Regions from separate parts of the Geodermatophilus sp. SYSU D01180 genome, predicted to be linked through region 1. Evidence: riboswitches for the same ligand, from Rfam matches in the RefSeq annotation. Region 1 holds a riboswitch; each other region holds the start of a gene.
What was found. A riboswitch is a leader RNA that binds a small molecule or an ion and turns the genes downstream of it on or off. The one in region 1 is predicted to bind cyclic di-AMP.
Positions count from the first base shown of each region.

Region 1 (4,200 bases):
CCAGTTCAGCCCGCCGGGGCTGGCGCAGCAGATCATCGACGAGAACCGCGGGTCGTTCACCTTCGGCGCCGAGGCGACCAGCCCGCTGGCGCTGGCCAGCGCCTACTCGACGTTCGCCGCCGGCGGCACGCAGTGCGACGTGGTCCCGGTGACCGCCGTCCTCGACCAGAACGGGGAGCCGGCGGTGGACGCCGACGGCGAGCCGCTGGCGGTCGGCGACCGGTGCACGCCCGAGGCCGTCCCGCCGGGCGTGGCGAACACGATGAACCAGATGCTGCGCAGGGACGTCGAGCCGGGGAACCCGGGCCAGACCGGGTCGCGCGCCTACGTCCGCGGCCACCAGATCGCCGGCAAGACCGGCACCTCGCAGGACAACTACTCGGTGGCGTTCGTGGGCTACACGCCCGAGATCACCGCGAGCGTCATGGTCCTCAACCCCAAGCGGAACGAGGACGTCGGCGGCTTCGGCGGCGGCAAGGGCGCCACCATCTGGCACGACGCGATGGAGCCGATCCTGACCGCGCGCGGGAGCGGCGAGTTCCCGCCGGCCGACCAGACCGTGCAGAACGGCAACACCCGCCCGGTGCCCGGCTGCTCCACCGTCCGGGGCTGCGAGCGGACCCTCGCCGACGCCGGGTTCACCCCGCGGACGGTGCGCGTCGACAGCGACGAGCAGGCCGGCGCCCTCCTGGGCACCAGCCCGCCGCGCGGCGGCCGGGCCGTGGCCGGCCAGGTGGTGTCGATCCTGGTGAGCAACGGCAGCGACTACGTGGAGCCGGCGCCCGAGCCCGCGCCCCCGGCCGACCCGGCACCCCAGCCGGCGCCCGCGCCCGGGACGACGCCGCCCGGCACGCCCCCGCCGTCGTCGCCTCCGCCTCCGCCCCCGCCGTCCCCGGAGCCGCCGCCACCGGCCACCCCGGCACCCGAGCCGCCGGCCGCGCCGGCCACGCCCCCGCCCGCGCCGGCCACGCCGCCGCCCGCGCCCGCTGCCCCCGCCCCGGAGACCCCGCCCGGCTCCCCCTGGCGGCCGGACGCCTGACGCCGGCCCAGCCGCTCGTCGAGGGACTGGGTGAGCAGCCACCCGGCCAGCAGGACCAGGTGCAGCAGGAACAGCCACAGGCCGATGGCGACCACCGCGCCGACGACGACCAGGCCGCCGAAGGGCGCGCCCAGGTCCAGCGGCAGGGACAGGAACAGCACGAACCCCTGCAGGAAGCCGGACAGGCAGGCGGCGGTGAACAGCGCGCCGCTGACCAGCGCGCCCCACCGGTGCCGGCCGCCGGCCACCACGCCGTAGCCCCACAGGATGGGCACGGTGAGCACGAACAGCACCGAGTAGTAGCCGACGGCGAACCGCCCGACCGCGGGCCCCGCGCCGTCCTCGCGGGCCAGGTCGGCCATGACCGTGGCGGCCAGCAGCAGCGGGTACAGCAGCAGGGGCGTCGCCACGACCAGGGGCAGCGTGAGCAGTCGGCCGCGCCAGCCGGTGAGGTTCTCCCGCCGCCGGCTGAACCGCATCAGCGCCCGCCGCAGCCCCTCGCCGTACAGCGACAGGGGCAGCAACGCCAGCGCGAAGCCCAGCAGGTCCAGCCGGACGCCGGCGTCGACCAGCCGGGCCACCGCGTCCGGCGCGCCCAGCGACTCCGGCAGCAGCTCGGTCAGCCGCCCGCTGCGCGCGCGGACCTCCTCGGCCGAGGTGGCCAGCGCGGTCAGCCGGACGGAGACCAGGACCAGCGGCACCACCGCGATGCCGGCGTAGAAGGTGAGGCCCGCGCCGATCAGCGCGAGGTCACGGCCCTGCAGCAGACGGCGGGCACCGGCCAGCAGCGTCCGCGTCTCGGCCCGCAACCGGGCCGCCGTCCACCTGCGTGCCGGGCTCACCCGACCATGCCACCAGTCCGGGCGGCCCGGCGCCCGCCGAGGACCGGGCGGCGCTCAGTCGTCGGTGCTGGCGTCGTCGGTGGTGGGGGCGTCGTTGCCGGGGTTCTGGCCGGTCTCCTGGCAGCTGGCGTCGTTCTCGTTGCTGGCGTTCTCGCCGGAGGAGTCGCAGTTGGTCGGACCGCGGGAGAAGTCGGTGTTGTCACCGCAGGCGACCAGGGAGCCGAACAGCGCGAGCACGACGAGCGGCCGGGCCAGGCGCATCCGCGTGGAAGAGGACATGCAGCAATCGGTACACGCCCCTGCGGCGGCGCAAACCGGCGGGGGTCGGGAACCTCCCGTACCCGTCCGCTCACCGTTTGTGACTGATGTAATTACACCGGGGTGATTGTCACACGCCGGTCACGGACCTTACGCTCAGTACGTCCAACGGGGCGCTCCGTCACCAGTCCGGGTGACACCCCGCGGACGCCGTCGAGCCGGTCCCCTCCCGCGGGGACCGGGCCGGGGACCCATCGCAGTCCTGGGGTGTAGCGCGTGCCCGCACGCGCCGGGCGACTCCACGCCCGAACCCGTCAGCTAACCCGGTAGGCGGCCTGGGAGAAGGAGAGACCGCCGCGTGGCGTCCCTGCGCACGTCCGTCCCCGGCATGCCCGCGACCGGCCGCGGCCGCCGCGCCGCCGTCGCCCTCGTCGGCGCCCTCGGCATCGGCCTCGGGCTGGGTGCCGTCCCGGCGCCGGCCGGGGCCGAGGAGCCGACGACGGCCGCCGATGCCGCGCAGCTGGTCGCCGCCCGGGGCCACGACCTCGAGGTCGTCACCGAGCAGTTCAACGAGGCCCGCGAGGCGCTCGCCGCCCAGCAGGCCGCCGCGGACGCCGCCGCCGCTCAGCTGGTCACCGCCCAGGCCGCCGTCGACACCGCCCGCCGGCAGGTGGTCGGGATCGCCCGGTCGGCCTACACCGGCGACAGCATGGGGTCGCTCCAGGCGCTCCTGACCAGCACGGACGCCGACGAGTTCGTCAACCGCGTCACCCTGCTGCAGGGCGTCGCCGGCTACCAGGGTGAGCTGCTCGGCCAGGCCGCGGCCGCCACCGAGACCGCCACCGCCGCGCAGGCCGCCGCCGCCGAGGCCGCCTCCGAGGCCCAGCGCCAGTACGACGCCGTCGCCTCCCAGCAGGCCGACCTCGAGGCGCAGATCGCCGCCTACCAGGCCGACTACGCCCGGCTCAGCGCCGAGGAGCGCCGCGCCGCCCTCGACGCCGCGGCCGCCGCGCACGCCGCCGAGGACTCCCGCGCCAGCCGCGACGAGGACCGCGAGGAGCCCACGACCTCCGCGGAGGAGCCCGCCGCGGCCCCGGCACCCGCCAGCGGCGTCGCCGGCACCGTGGTCTCCACCGCCATGGCCCAGCGCGGCGACCCCTACGTGTGGGCGGCCGCCGGCCCGGACGCCTTCGACTGCTCCGGCCTGACCCAGTACGCGTTCAAGGCCGCGGGGATCAGCCTCCCGCACTCGAGCAGGATGCAGTCGACGATGGGCACCGCGGTCTCCCGCGCGAACCTGCAGCCCGGTGACCTGGTCTTCTTCTACAGCCCGGTGAGCCACGTCGGCATCTACATCGGCAACGGCCAGATGGTGCACGCGCCGACGTCGGGCGACGTCGTCAAGGTCGCCAGCATCGACGCGATGGGCGGCTACGCCGGCGCCCGCCGCATCGGCTGAGGAAGGACCACCCTTCCCCCCACGCCTCGTGGAAGGACCTCGTCCTCCCCACCCTTCGCAGGCTCAGGGCGGGACCCGGGACGAGGCCGGCGGGCCCCTGGAGGTTGGCCGTTCCAGCGCGTCACCTACCGGGAGCCCCGGCACCCCTTCCTCGGGTGCCGGGGCTCCGTCACGTCCGGACCTGCTGCAGGAGGCCCCACGAAGGCGGCCGTCGCGCCGGAGGGCAGCCGCACACCTCCCAGCGGGTGACCACCCGCGGGTCCACCTCCTGCGCCCCGGGCAGGCCGCCCACGTCGGCCACCACGTGCTCCCAGACCCGCAGCCGCCCGTCGGCCGCCGGCGGGACCGGGGAGCCCGGGCCCCGCACCAGGTGCTCGTGCAGCACGCTGCCGCCGGGGGCGGAGAGCACCTCCCAGCGCAGGTGCGGCCACAGCGGCAGCGGCCAGCGCCGGACCTCCCGGTCCAGGTCGCCGAACCGGCGGTCCTCCACCTGCTCGGCCGGCCCGTGGCCCCGTCCGGAGGCTCGCGCCGAGCTCGCGAGGCGTGAGGGGGACGGGGTCCTCCCAGCAGCGGGTGTGCGCCGCGTGCGCCTCGGCGCGGGT
Region 1 is NZ_JBJGZH010000043.1:11,754-15,953, forward strand. Features, by position in the region: gene ACI8AA_RS22930 (transglycosylase domain-containing protein) at 1-1,039, shown strand, start outside; partial or broken gene ACI8AA_RS22935 (YhjD/YihY/BrkB family envelope integrity protein) at 1,063-1,881, opposite strand; gene ACI8AA_RS22940 (hypothetical protein) at 1,936-2,160, opposite strand; cyclic di-AMP (ydaO/yuaA leader) riboswitch at 2,382-2,467, shown strand; gene ACI8AA_RS22945 (C40 family peptidase) at 2,498-3,598, shown strand; gene ACI8AA_RS22950 (hypothetical protein) at 3,768-4,088, opposite strand.

Region 2 (4,200 bases), on a different contig from region 1:
CGGGCGCTACGCCGGGCCGGTGGGCTGGCTCGACGCCCGCGGGGACGGCGAGTTCGGGCTGGCCCTGCGCTGCGCCCAGCTGGTCGACGACGACCCGCGCTCGGCCCGGCTGTTCGCCGGCTGCGGCATCGTCGCCGCCTCCGACCCGACGGCCGAGCTCGCCGAGACGCAGGCGAAGTTCGCCGCCTTCCAGGCCGCGCTGGAGGGCTGAGGCGGCTCCGTCCCGCCGGCGCCGGCGTCCTGCCCCGGAGACGGCGAGGGCCCCGGCCGCTGCGCGCGGTCGGGGCCCTCGTCGGGTGTGCGGGAGGTCAGCCCACGTAGTTGACGTGCACGTGGTCGAAGTGGTTGGCGGTCACACCGCCGCGGTCCTCCATCGCCTTCCAGGCACCGTCGGGCGAGGTCAGGATGCGCTGCTGCCAGATGACGTACTCGACGCCGAGCTCGTCCCAGTGGTCCACGTGGTACTGGGCGATCGCGTCGCCGAGGGCGGCGTCGGACATGACCATGTAGTCCAGGGCCTTGCCGGAGGGGTGGCCGTCCGGGTCGACCGCGCTGGCCCGCGTGCCGCCGAGGGTGATGTCCGCGGCGCCCGGGACGTTGCTGACGACGGCGTTCGCCGCCGCCTGCACGGCCTCGTGGATGGCGCCGGCGGTGTTGGTGATCTCGGCGACGACCGAGGCCTGCGCGACCTGCGGGGCGGCCTCGGCGATCGGCGGGGTGGCGGCGGGCGCGGCCTCACCGGCGGCGGCGACCGGGGCCGGGGCGGCCTCGGCGGCGGGGGCCGGGGCGGCCTCGGCAGCGGGGGCCGGGGCGGCCTCGGCCGGGGCGGCGGTCGAGCCGCTGAGCGCCAGCACCTGACCGGGGAAGATCAGGTTCGGGTTGGCGCCGATGACGTCGACGTTGCGCTCGTAGAGCTCCCGCCAGCTCTGGCCGTGGGCGGCGGCGATCTTCGCCACCGTGTCCCGCCAGCGGACGGTGTACTCCTCGGTGGTGACCTCGGCCTGCTCGGCCGGGGCGACCTGCTTGGCGGCCGGCTGCTCGGCCGGGGCGGCCGGGGCCTCGGCGGCGGCGGGGGCGGCCTGCTCGGCGGCCGGCGCCTCGGCGGCGGCCGCGGTGGTGCCGTCGGTCAGGTACTTGCCGCAGCTCGGCCAGGCGCCGACGCCCTGGCCGGCCAGGACGGCCTCGGCGATCTGGACCTGCTGGGCCGGGGTGGCGAGGTCGGCACGCGGGGCGAGGTCGGTGCCCCCGAAGGCGGCCCAGGTGGACTGGCTGAACTGCAGGCCGCCGTAGTAGCCGTTGCCGGTGTTGATGCTCCAGTTGCCACTGGACTCGCACTGGGCGACGCCGGTCCAGTCGTGGGTGGTGGAGGCGGAGGCCGGCGAGCTCAGGACGCCCAGACCGACGGCGGCGGCGCCGGCGGCGACAGGGGCCTTGGCGATGACCTTCTTGGTGCGGACGTAGCGGGGTGCGCGGTGCTTGGGCATGGTGATGATCTCCCGATCACCGCCGGCGAGGTGAGCTGTCGGGTTCGGGCGATCGGTGCCCGGCCGCGGTCCGCGGCTTCACCCCGAGGCGCGCTCCGACCAGGCCCCCGTGGGCCGTCGCGCGCCGGAAGAGTGGGTCCCCCACCCCTGCCCTGGGAGTTGACGTGGGCGACCGGTGGGCAGGGTTTGGCGGACCGGCGCCGCGCTCCGTGTTCGCTGAGCGCAGCCAAAACGTTACGTGTCGTCATGTCGACTGTCGTCGTGACGGCGGTCACAGCACGGTTCGACTGGGACCCGTGGGGTACGGCGTGACGTCGGCGTGATCCCCGCGCGGGTAACGGAACGCGCTGCTCGCCGCGCGCGATCCGGCCCTGCCGCGGTCCTCCCGCCCCCGTCCCGGCCGCCCCGGATCCCGTGACGAAGGCCACCGGCGACGGGCTCCCCCTCCCCCGTCGGGACCGCGCCGCGAGGCACCCGCCGGGTGCCCGGACCTCCCTGGGGTCCCCCGCACGGACACGCGACTCGAGGTGACCGGGATCCCGGTGAGCGACGTCGACGTCGCCAGGGCCTTCCACGTCGAGCAGGTCGGTTCCGGGCTCGACCACGACGTCAGCCCGGCCCCCGGGCATGCGTGTGGTGCAGATGACGCCGGGCTCCCCCTGCTCGGTGGTCATCGTCCAGGGCATGCCGCTGGGCGAGCCGGGCTCGACCCGGGGCCCGCCGCTCGTCGTCGAGGACGTCGACGCCGTCCGCCGGGAGCTGGCCGAGCGCGGGGTCGACGTGACCGAGGTCCAGCAGCCGGGCCCCGAGGGCGCCCCCGGCTCGCGGTTCGCATTCTTCAGCGACCCCGACGGCAACGGCCGGTCGTTGCAGGAGATCCGCCGCTCCTGAGGCCGGTCAGGCCAGCGCGCGGCCCGCGGCCTCCCGGAGGGCGACGGCCAGGTCGGCCTCCGCGCGCTGGTCGGTGCGGGCGACGACCACCCGCGGCCCGCCGCACGCCAGCGCGGCAGCGAGCTCCTCCGGCGTGGCCACCGCCGTGGCCGCCCACCCCAGGGACGCCGCGACGGCGACCAGGTCGCGCCCGTGCGGCGTGCCGAACACCCGCCGGTAGTCGCGGGCGTACGCCGGCCGCCCCGGCTCCAGCTGGGCGAAGATCCCGCCGCCGTCGTTGTCGGGCACCACCACGGTGAGGTCCGGGCGCGGCTCGCCCTCGCCGGTGAGCAGCCCCTGCAGGTCGTGCAGGAACGTGAGGTCGCCCATGAGCGCCACCGCCGGCCCGCCGTGCGCCAGCGCGGCGCCGACGGCGGTGGACACCGTGCCGTCGATGCCGGCGACGCCGCGGTTGGCGAGCACGGCGACGTCGCCGCGCGGCACGGCGAGCCGGTCGACGTCGCGCACCGGCGTCGAGGAGCCGAGCACCAGCAGCGCCCCGGACGGCAGCGCGGCGACGACGTCGCGGGCCAGCCGGGCGGCGGTCAGCCCGGGCGCGGTGTCCAGGGCGGCGTCGACGGTCGCGCCCACCCGGTCCGCGGCCACGCGCCAGGCGGCGGCCCAGCCCGGGTCCGACGGCGGGCCGCCCGGCGGGGCGGCGCGGGTGACCAGCGCGGCCGAGCGGCCGGCGTCGGGCCAGCGCGGCCCCGCGACCACGGTCTCCACGCGCACCCGCGGGTCGGCCAGCAGCGCCGACACCGGCCGGGACAGCGTCGGCCGGCCGACGACGACCACGCGCTCGGGCCGGTGCGCGTCCAGCCAGCCGGGCACGCCGAGCAGCAGCGCCCCGCCGCGCACGGCGCCGTCGGTCCACGCCCCGCCGCTCGGCTCGGCGACCACCGGCCAGCCGGCCGCGGCGGCGCCGGCCGCCCACGCCCGGCCGACGGCGTCCGGCCCGTCCCCGGCGACGACGAGCGTGCGCGGGCCGTCCGCGACCGGCGCGGTCGCGGCGGGCGCGGACGCGCCGGCGGTCCACGGCGCGCCGCCGTCCCGGCCGGCCCACGGGCCGGTCAGCGGTCCGGGCTCCTCCTCGGGCAGCAGCGGGTCACGGAGCGGCAGGTCCAGCTGGACCGGCCCGGGGTCACCGGACAGGACGCCGGTGGCCGCGAGCAGCGCCCGGGACACCACCGAGCGCCAGTAGCGGTTCTGCGCGGCCTCGCGGCCGGCCTCGGGCACGCCGACGTCGGCCGCCCAGCGCACCGCGCCGCCGTAGAGGCCCGGCTGCTCGATCGTCTGGTTGGCGCCGGTGCCGCGCAGCTCCGGCGGCCGGTCGGCGGTCAGCGCCAGCAGCGGCACGCCGCTGACGTCGGCCTCGAGGACGGCGGCATGCAGGTGCGCGGTCGCCGTCCCGGAGGTGGTGAGCACCGGCACCGGCCGGCCGGACGCGCGGGCCAGGCCCAGGGCGAGGAAGGACGCCGTCCGCTCGTCGATGCGCACGTGCAGCCGCAGGACGCCGGCCCGCTCGGCGGCGGCCAGCGCCAGGGCGACCGGCGCCGAGCGCGAGCCGGGCGCGACGACGGCGTCGCGGACCCCGCCGCGGACGAGCTCGTCGACCAGCACGCGGGCCAGCGCGGTGGAGGGGTTCACGCGGCCAGCACCGCGCCCAGCCGCTCGGTCCAGCGGGCGGTCACGTCAGCGGGCGCGGCCACGGCGTCCAGCCGGGCGGGGTCGGGCCGGGTCACCGGCAGCACGCCGTCCACCGGCAGCAGCGGGGCGTCGGTGACGT
Region 2 is NZ_JBJGZH010000009.1:69,201-73,400, reverse strand. Features, by position in the region: gene ACI8AA_RS10605 (isochorismate synthase) at 1-211, shown strand, start outside; gene ACI8AA_RS10600 (transglycosylase family protein) at 309-1,484, opposite strand; cyclic di-AMP (ydaO/yuaA leader) riboswitch at 1,489-1,659, opposite strand; gene ACI8AA_RS10595 (VOC family protein) at 2,127-2,375, shown strand; gene menD (2-succinyl-5-enolpyruvyl-6-hydroxy-3-cyclohexene-1-carboxylic-acid synthase) at 2,382-4,061, opposite strand; gene ACI8AA_RS10585 (o-succinylbenzoate synthase) at 4,058-4,200, opposite strand, start outside.
Region 2: it holds a riboswitch for cyclic di-AMP, as region 1 does, so the genes downstream of both, ACI8AA_RS10600 (transglycosylase family protein) here and ACI8AA_RS22945 (C40 family peptidase) in region 1, are expected to answer to the same signal.

Region 3 (4,200 bases), on a different contig from region 1:
ACCGGCGAGGGCACCCCGCAGGAGGTGCACGACCGGCAGCACTACGAGCTGGTCGACTGGCGGCGCGCGGACGCCGACCTCAACTACCGGCGGTTCTTCGCCATCAACACCCTCGCCGGGCTGAGGGTGGAGGACCCGGAGGTCTTCCGCGCCACCCACGAGCTGGTGCTGCGGCTGGTCGAGCAGGGCGCCGTCGACGGGCTGCGGATCGACCACCCCGACGGCCTGGCCGACCCCAAGGGCTACCTGGACCGGCTGGCCGAGGCGTCGGGCGGCCGGTGGACGGTGGTCGAGAAGATCCTCGAGCCCGGCGAGGACCTGCCGGAGAGCTGGCGGGCGGCCGGCACCACCGGCTACGACGCGCTGGCCGAGGTCGACGACGTCCTGGTCGACCCGGCCGGCGAGGCGGCGCTGACCGCGCTGGACACCGAGCTGTCCGGCCGGGCGGTCGACTACGGGCAGCTGGTGCACGACTGCAAGCGCGAGGTCACCGACGGGATCCTCGGCTCCGAGGTCGCCCGGCTGGTGCGGGTGATCGGCGAGCTGCCGGGCGTCGACGTCGAGACGGAGGAGGAGGCGCTGGCCGAGCTGCTGGCCAGCTTCTCGGTCTACCGCACCTACCTGCCCGACGGCCGCGAGCACCTCGACGCCGCCGTGGGCGACGTCCGCGACCGCCGTCCCGACCTGGTCGCCGCGGTGGACGCGCTGCACCCGGTGCTGGCGCAGGCCGGCACCGAGGCGGCCACCCGGTTCGAGCAGACCAGCGGCCCGGTGATGGCCAAGGGCGTCGAGGACAGCGCGTACTACCGGTGGGCCCGGTTCGTGGTGCTCAACGAGGTGGGCGGCGACCCGGCGCGCTTCGGCAGCACCCCGGGGGAGTTCCACGAGGCGCAGGCGCGGCGGCTGGAGCGCAAGCCCGAGTCGATGACGACGCTGACCACGCACGACACCAAGCGCAGCGAGGACACCCGGGCCCGCCTGGCCGTCCTCGCCGAGGTGCCGACCGAGTGGGCGGACCTGGTCCGCGGCTGGCTGTCCCGCCACCCGCTGCCCGACCGGCCGCTGGCGCACCTGGTGTGGCAGAACCTGGTCGGCGCCTGGCCGCTGTCCCGCGAGCGGGCGCACGCCTACGCCGAGAAGGCCGCCCGCGAGGCCGGGCAGTCGACGACGTGGACCGACGTCGACGAGGCGTTCGAGGCGCAGCTGCACGCGATGGTCGACGCCGCCTTCGACGACGAGGCCACGAACCGCGAGGTCGAGGCGTTCGTCGCGCGGATCACCCCGGCCGGCCGGTCCAACGGGCTGGCGCAGAAACTGCTGCAGCTGACGATGCCCGGCGTCCCGGACGTCTACCAGGGCACCGAGCTGTGGGACCACTCCCTGGTCGACCCCGACAACCGCCGCCCGGTCGACTACGACGAGCGGCGCGCGCTGCTGGCCCGGCTCGACGGCGGGGAGGTGCCCGACGTCGACGAGACCGGCGCGGCCAAGCTGCTCGTCGTCTCGCGGGCGCTGCGGCTGCGGCGGGACGACCCCGGGCTGTTCACCGGCTACACCCCGGTGGCGGCCACCGGGTCCGCCGCGCAGCACGTCGTCGCCTTCGACCGTGGGTCCGGAGAGCGGGACGGCGCGGTGACGGTGGCGACACGGCTGCCGGTCGCGCTGGCCACCACCGGCTGGGGCGACACCGCGCTGGCGCTCCCGACCGGCGGGTGGCGCGACGTGCTCACCGGCACGCGGGTCGTCTCCCACGCCGGCGGCGCGCCCGTGGGGGAACTGCTCGCCCGGCTGCCGGTGGCCCTGCTCGTCCGGGAGTGAGACGGAGGTCACGGCGGCGCCGGCCGGCGCCGCCGTGACCTGCGACTCCCCCCGGCCGCCGGGCGCGGGCCGCCGCGGGGACGCCGGGCGACACGCCGTGACGGGTGGGGCGGGTGTGCCGTCTCGTGATGCGGCCGTTACCTTTGCCCCGCACGCGGGTCCATGACAGCCGCGTGCCGGAGCCGGTCCGCCGAACCCCGTCCGCCGGGCTCCGTTCCTCCTGCACAGCCAGGACGGGGGTGGGGGACCCACTTCGGCGCCTGCACCGCGGTCACGGGGGGACCGGACGCAGCGCCTCGGGGTGAAGCCGCACGTCGTGCGGCCGGGGCACCGATCGCTCCGAACCCGACAGCTCACCTCGCAGGCGGCGGATCGGAGATCCCCCATGCGCACGTCCACGTCCCTGCTCCGCCGTGCCCTCGTGACGACCGGCGTGGCCGCGGCCGCGATCGGCGTCGCCGCCGGCCCGGCCTCGGCCGCCGCCCCCAACGACTGGGACGCCGTCGCCCAGTGCGAGTCCAGCGGCAACTGGAGCATCAACACCGGCAACGGCTACTACGGCGGCCTGCAGTTCAGCCAGTCCACCTGGGCGGCCTTCGGCGGCACCGAGTACGCCGCGCGCGCCGACCTGGCCACCAAGGCGCAGCAGATCGCCGTCGCCGAGCGCACGCTCGACGTCCAGGGCCCGGGTGCCTGGCCCACCTGCGGCAAGGGCCTGAACCCGGACGCCCCGGAGGCCGGCTCGCCGGCCGCCGAGCCCGCCGCCGCTCCCGCCGCGGCCGAGCCCGCCCCGGCCGCCCGGGCCGGGGAGTCCGCCGCCGGGGCCTCCGGCGGCTCGTACACCGTCCGGTCCGGCGACACGCTGGGCAAGATCGCCCGAGCCCAGGGCGTCGAGGGCGGCTGGAAGGCCCTCTGGTCGGCCAACAGCGGCACGGTCAGCAACCCGGACGAGATCTACGTCGGGCAGCTGCTGCAGCTGCCGTGACCCGGGGCGGCGGCCGGGGGACCCGCTCCCCCGGCCGCCGCTCGCGGTTGACCCGGCCCGCAGCGGGCAAGAGGGACCGGTCAGCCGCACTACCGCTGGGAGGCCCCCGCATGTCCGCACCCGTCGAGTTCGCCGTCTGGGCGCCCGTGCCCGAGCGCGTGCGCCTGCAGGTCGACGGCACGGTGCACGACATGCGCCGCGACGACGCCGGCTGGTGGCGGGCCGAGGCCGAGGCCGGCCCGGAGTCCGACTACGGCTACCTGCTCGGCGACGACGACACCCCCCGCCCCGACCCGCGCTCGCGCCGGCAGCCCGACGGCGTGCACGGGCTGTCCCGCCGGTTCGACCCGTCGGCCTACACGTGGGGCGACACCGCCTGGACCGGGCGCCCGCTGGCCGGCGGCGTCGTCTACGAGCTGCACGTCGGCACGTTCACGCCCGAGGGCACCCTCGACTCGGCCATCGACCGGCTCGGGCACCTCGCCGACCTCGGCGTCGACTTCGTCGAGCTGCTGCCGGTCAACGGCTTCGACGGCACGCACAACTGGGGCTACGACGGCGTGCTCTGGTACACGGTGCAGGAGAGCTACGGCGGCCCCGCGGCCTACCAGCGGTTCGTCGACGCCTGCCACCAGCGCGGGATCGGCGTCATCCAGGACGTCGTCTACAACCACCTCGGCCCGTCGGGCAACTACCTGCCGCTGTTCATGCCGGTCTTCTCGGAGGGCGGCGCGAACACCTGGGGCGAGTCGGTCAACCTGTCCGGGCCGGACTCCGACGAGGTCCGCCGCTACGTCCTGGACAACGCCCTGATGTGGCTGCGCGACATGCACGTCGACGGGCTGCGGCTCGACGCCGTCCACGCCCTGGTCGACGAGCGCGCCACCCACGTGCTCGAGGAGATGGCGCAGGAGGTCGACCGGCTCTCGGTCGCCGTCGGCCGGCCGCTCACGCTGATCGCCGAGAGCGACCTCAACGACCCCCGGATGGTCACCCCGCGGGTGGCCGGCGGCACCGGCATCCACGCGCAGTGGAGCGACGACTTCCACCACGCGCTGCACGCGACGCTCACCGGCGAGGGCCAGGGCTACTACGGCGACTTCGCCGAGGCCGGTCTCGCCGGGCTGGCCAAGACCCTCACCGGCGCCTTCTTCCACGACGGCACGTGGTCGAGTTTCCGCCGCCGCTCGCACGGCCGGCCGGTGGACACCGCGCGGCTGCCGGGGTGGAAGTTCCTCGGCTACCTGCAGGACCACGACCAGGTCGGCAACCGCGCCATCGGGGACCGCGTCTCGGCGACGCTGTCCCCCGGCCTGCTCGCCGTCGGCGCGACCCTGGTGCTCACCAGCCCCTTCACCCCGATGCTGTTCATGGGCGAGGAGTGGGGCGCCGCTACG
Region 3 is NZ_JBJGZH010000003.1:212,126-216,325, reverse strand. Features, by position in the region: gene treY (malto-oligosyltrehalose synthase) at 1-1,818, shown strand, start outside; cyclic di-AMP (ydaO/yuaA leader) riboswitch at 2,066-2,200, shown strand; gene ACI8AA_RS05010 (transglycosylase family protein) at 2,204-2,803, shown strand; gene treZ (malto-oligosyltrehalose trehalohydrolase) at 2,914-4,200, shown strand, end outside.
Region 3: it holds a riboswitch for cyclic di-AMP, as region 1 does, so the genes downstream of both, ACI8AA_RS05010 (transglycosylase family protein) here and ACI8AA_RS22945 (C40 family peptidase) in region 1, are expected to answer to the same signal.